Regions from separate parts of the Aliihoeflea sp. genome, predicted to be linked through region 2. Evidence: riboswitches for the same ligand, from Rfam matches in the RefSeq annotation. Region 2 holds a riboswitch; the other holds the start of a gene.
What was found. Region 2 has a riboswitch for S-adenosylmethionine ahead of ACT6QU_RS15150 (homoserine O-succinyltransferase). Riboswitches for the same ligand answer to the same signal wherever they lie in the genome.

Region 1 (2,387 bases), on a different contig from region 2:
ACCTAGCCGCTCGCCGGCCTAGACGGTCTCCAGCGCCCGGTCGAGATCGGCGATCAGATCGTCGGCGTCTTCGAGACCGACCGAAAGCCGCACCGTGCCGGGCGTGATCCCAAGTTCCATGCGCGCCTCTTCCGTCAGGTTCTTGTGGGTCGTCGTCGCCGGATGCGTGATCAGGCTCTTGGCATCGCCCAGATTGTTGGAAATCCTGACGATGTCGAGCGCGTTCTGGAAGCCGAACGCACCGGCCTTGCCACCTCTCGTCTCGAAGCAGACGAGCGTCGACCCGCCCGTCATCTGGCGCGCGATGATCTCGGCCTGCGGATGATCGTTGCGGCCGGGATAGATGACGCGCGAAACTTTCGGGTGGCAGGCGAGATGCCCCGCGATCCGCGCCGCACTCTCCGTCTGCTGCTTCACCCGGATCGGCAGCGTTTCCAATCCCTTGAGGAGCGTCCACGCGTTGAACGGCGACAGCGACGGTCCGGTGTGGCGGAAATAGTCGTGCAGATTTTCGTCGATCCATTTCTTGTCCGAAAGGATGATGCCTCCAAGACAACGGCCCTGGCCGTCGATGTGCTTCGTCGCCGAATAGACGACGACATGGGCGCCGAGTTCGAGCGGCTTTTGCTGCAGCGGCGTCGCGAACACGTTGTCGACGACGACTCGCGCGCCGATGCCGTTGGCGATCTTCGCGACCGCCGCAATGTCGACGACTTCGAGCGTCGGATTGGTCGGGCTTTCGAGGAAGAAGAGCTTCGTATTGGGCCGCACCGCCGCTTCCCACTGGGCAAGGTCGCAGCCGTCGACGAGCGTCGACTCGATGCCGTATTTCGGCATCAGCGTCTCGACAACCCAGCGGCAGGAGCCGAAAAGCGCCCGCGCCGCGACCACATGGTCGCCCGCCTTCACCGAGCAGAGAAGGGCGGCCGAGATCGCCGCCATGCCCGACGCCGTCGCCCGCGCATCCTCGGCGCCTTCCAGCGCGCACATGCGCTTTTCGAACACATCGACCGTCGGGTTGGCGTAGCGCGAATAGATGAAGCCCGGCTCGTCCCCCTTGAAGCGTGCTTCGGCCGATTCCGAACTGTCGTAGACGAAGCCCTGCGTCAGATACATCGCCTCCGACGTCTCGCCGAACTGCGAGCGTACAGTCGCGCCATGGACGAGTTGGGTGGCGGGCTTCCAGTTCTTCTCGTTCGACATCGGCATCATCCAGACACAAAAAAACCGGCCGCGAACAGTCGCGCCGGTCCATACAGCCTTGCGGCCCACGGTCCTTTAGCGACTTGTTTTACGTGGCTGCAAGCCGACCGGCAAATCACCACGGGATAAAGCGCCGTCTACCGGCTTTCTCGCCTTGCGTCAATTCGTGTCCTGTTTAAACCTCCCCGCCAGTCTAGAGGGGTGAACAGGGTGCGTCAGACGGGAATATTGCCGGACCGGCAGATCGGCGAACTGTTCGCCAGCGGCGCTCTGTCCTGCGACAGGGCTCTCGACGCCGACCAGATCCAGCCCGCCAGTCTCGACCTGCGCCTCGGCAAGCGCGCCTACCGTGTCCGCGCCAGCTTCCTGCCGGGGCCGGGCAACCGCGTCGCCGACAAGCTCGAACGTTTCAAGCTCCACGAATTCGACCTCGAGGCCGGCGCCGTCCTGGAAACGGGCTGCGTCTACATCGTGCCGATCCTGGAGAAGCTGAAACTGCCGGCCAACATCGCCGCCTCGGCGAACCCGAAAAGCTCGACCGGCCGCCTCGACATCTTCACCCGCGTGATGACCGATTTCGGCGCCGAGTTCGACAAGATCCCGGCCGGCTATGAAGGGCAGCTCTACCTCGAGATCAGCCCGCGCACCTTCCCGATCGTGGTCCGCACCGGCTCGCGCCTGTCGCAGATACGCTTCCGGATCGGCAACGCGCTGCTCGACGAAGCCGCGCTCCACGCGCTCCACCAGGCCGAGACGCTCGTCGCGTCGGCGAACCCCAACATTTCCGGCGGCGGCATCGCGCTCTCGATCGACCTGACCGGCGACGCAAGTGGCCTGATCGGCTACCGCGGCAAGCACCATTCCGCCGTCGTCGACGTCGACAAGCGCGCCGCGCAGGACATCCTCGACTTTTGGGAACCGCTGCACGATCGCGGCCAGAAGGAACTCATCCTCGACCCGGACGAGTTCTACATCCTCGTCAGCCGGGAAGCGGTGCACGTCCCGCCGGACCATGCCGCCGAGATGACGCCCTTCGACCCGCTCGTCGGCGAATTCCGGGTCCATTATGCCGGCTTCTTCGATCCCGGCTTCGGCCATTCGGCCGCCGGCGGCACGGGCAGCCGCGCGGTGCTCGAAGTGCGCAGCCACGAGGTGCCCTTCATCCTCGAACACGGACAGACCGT
Region 2 (2,387 bases):
TTCCAGCGCCTTCTCCAAGCCCGCGCCGTCGATCACCGGCGTCAAGGAAGCGGCGCTCGTGGCCGACTGGTCGCGCAAGCGCGCGCGCGGCGAACGCGTCAGCCAGGAGCCGCCGAATTTCGAACAGTCCGGCGTGATGGTTTCGACGCGTCCGCCGAGCGAACGCCCGGCCGCTGCGGCCGTCGCCTACCAGCCGGCCCCGCAGCCCGTTCCCGCGACGATGCCGGCACCCGTTGCCGCAGCGCCCGTCGCCGAGCCGGCTCCGGTTGCCGTCGCGCCCGCGCCGCAGCCCGCCGAGCCGCCCTCGCGCCTCGGCCGCCTGATGACGCTGTTCGGCAACTAGAGATTTGAGCGAAATCTACGATCTGAGGGGGCTCAACTGCCCCCTTCCGGTGCTGAAGACGCGCAAGCGCCTGCAATCGATGCGGATCGGCGAACGCCTGACGGTCGAAACGACCGATCCGCTCGCCGTCCTCGACATCCCCGCCTTTTGCCAGGAAGACGGCCACAGGCTCGTCGACAGCACGTCCGTCGACGGCGGCCACCGCTTCGTGATCGAAAAGGGATAGCGGCCGCAGCCGAGCTCCTACTTGCCGATGTCTTCGAGCCGGAAGGTCGTCGTCTGGTAGACCTGGTTGATCCAGTTGCCGAACAGAAGATGGGCATGCGAGCGCCAGCGGTTGAGCGGCGCGCGGGTCGGGTCGTTGTCAGGATAATAGGCGTGCGGCAGGCCGGTCTTCACGCCTGCGGCGACGTCGCGGTCGTATTCCTCCTTCAGCGAGGTGGAATCGTACTCGATATGGTTGAACATATAGAGCCTGTTCCCGGCCTTCTCCGCCAGCATGCACGGCCCCGTCACGTCCGATTCCATCAGGAGTTCGAGACCTGATTCCGGCCGGATGTCGGCGGACCGCACTTCCGTCCAGCGCGAGACCGGCACGGCGAAGTCGTCCGAGACGCCCGTCAGGAAGGGCGATGCGGGCGCGTTGTTGCGATGGCGGAACACGCCGAACGCCTTTTCTTCCAGCGCATATTTCGGCAGCTTGTGAAAGTGCCAGGCGGCAGCCATCGCGCCCCAGCAGATGAAGAACGAGGAATGCGCGTTGGTCTTCGTCCAGTCGAGGATGCGCGTCATCTCGGCCCAGTAACCGACTTCCTCGAAGGGCAGCAGCTCGATCGGCGCGCCGGTGACGATGAATCCGTCGAACTTGCGATCACGCACCTCGTCCCACGTCTGGTAGAAAGAGATCAGGTGGTCCTCGGGCGTGTTCTTGGCCTTGTGGTTGGCAATGCGCACCAGCGTCAGCTCGATCTGGAGCGGCGTCGCGCCGATCAGCCGGGCGAACTGCGTCTCGGTGCGGACCTTGTTCGGCATCAGGTTGAGCAGACCGATCTGCAGCGGGCGGATGTCCTGCCGGAGCGCCGTCTGCTCGTCCATGATGGACACGCCCTCGCGCACGAGAATGTCGCGGGCGGGTAGCTGGTCGGGAATCTTGATCGGCATGGCGCACTCCAGAACGCAAGAAACCGGCGGCAGATTCGCGGCCGGTCCGAACGGACTGTGCAAGCGGCCCCTTAGCAATTTTTTTAACGTGGCTGCAAGCCGACCGGCCAAATCACCACGGGTTCACGCGCGCATTTAGGCACACACGCCCTTTGCGTCAATCGCAAAGCTTGGTAGATGGAGCCCGCCTTTCCCAAAGTGGACCCGTCGACATGAATGAGAAGCTTCGCCCGCAGCCCCGCCCCGGCGTCATGAACATTGCAGCCTACGTGCCAGGCAAGCACGGCGACACGTTGAAGGGCAAGGTCCACAAGCTGTCGTCCAACGAAACGCCGCTCGGCGCTTCTCCGGAGGCCATCGACGCCGCCGCGCAGGTGCTCAGCCATGCCGAGCTTTATCCGGACGGTTCGGCCAACGAGCTGCGCCGGGCCATCGCCGAGGTCCACGGCCTCAACGCCGACAACATCCTGTGCTCGAACGGATCGGACGAACTGCTCGGCCTTCTCGCACAGACCTATCTGACGGCCGGCGACGAGGGCATCTTCACCGAGCACGGCTTTCTCGTCTACCGCATCCAGATTCTTGCCTCGGGCGGCGTGCCGGTCGTCGTCAAGGAGACGAACGAGCGCGCGGATGTCGACGCGATCCTCGCCGCCGTCACCGAGCGCACGAAGATCGTGTTCCTTGCCAATCCGAACAACCCGACCGGCACCTACCTGCCGTTCGAGGAAGTGCGCCGGCTCCATGCCGGCCTGCCGTCCCATGTCGTGCTGGTCATCGACGCGGCCTATGCCGAATATGTCCGCCGCAACGACTACGAGTCCGGCATCGAACTCGTCTCGTCGGCGCAGAACGTCGTGATGACGCGCACCTTCTCCAAAAT

Region 1: another riboswitch for S-adenosylmethionine. It lies ahead of ACT6QU_RS16180 (O-succinylhomoserine sulfhydrylase); the one in region 2 lies ahead of ACT6QU_RS15150 (homoserine O-succinyltransferase).

What each region holds. Positions count from the first base shown of each region.
Region 1 covers NZ_JBQVMV010000016.1:33,006-35,392, reverse strand. The annotation lists gene ACT6QU_RS16185 (helix-turn-helix transcriptional regulator) at 1-6, shown strand, start outside; gene ACT6QU_RS16180 (O-succinylhomoserine sulfhydrylase) at 19-1,203, opposite strand; SAM riboswitch at 1,259-1,335, opposite strand; gene ACT6QU_RS16175 (2'-deoxycytidine 5'-triphosphate deaminase) at 1,414-2,387, shown strand, end outside.
Region 2 covers NZ_JBQVMV010000014.1:64,813-67,199, reverse strand. The annotation lists gene ACT6QU_RS15160 (L,D-transpeptidase family protein) at 1-343, shown strand, start outside; gene ACT6QU_RS15155 (sulfurtransferase TusA family protein) at 348-569, shown strand; gene ACT6QU_RS15150 (homoserine O-succinyltransferase) at 587-1,504, opposite strand; SAM riboswitch at 1,556-1,633, opposite strand; gene hisC (histidinol-phosphate transaminase) at 1,717-2,387, shown strand, end outside.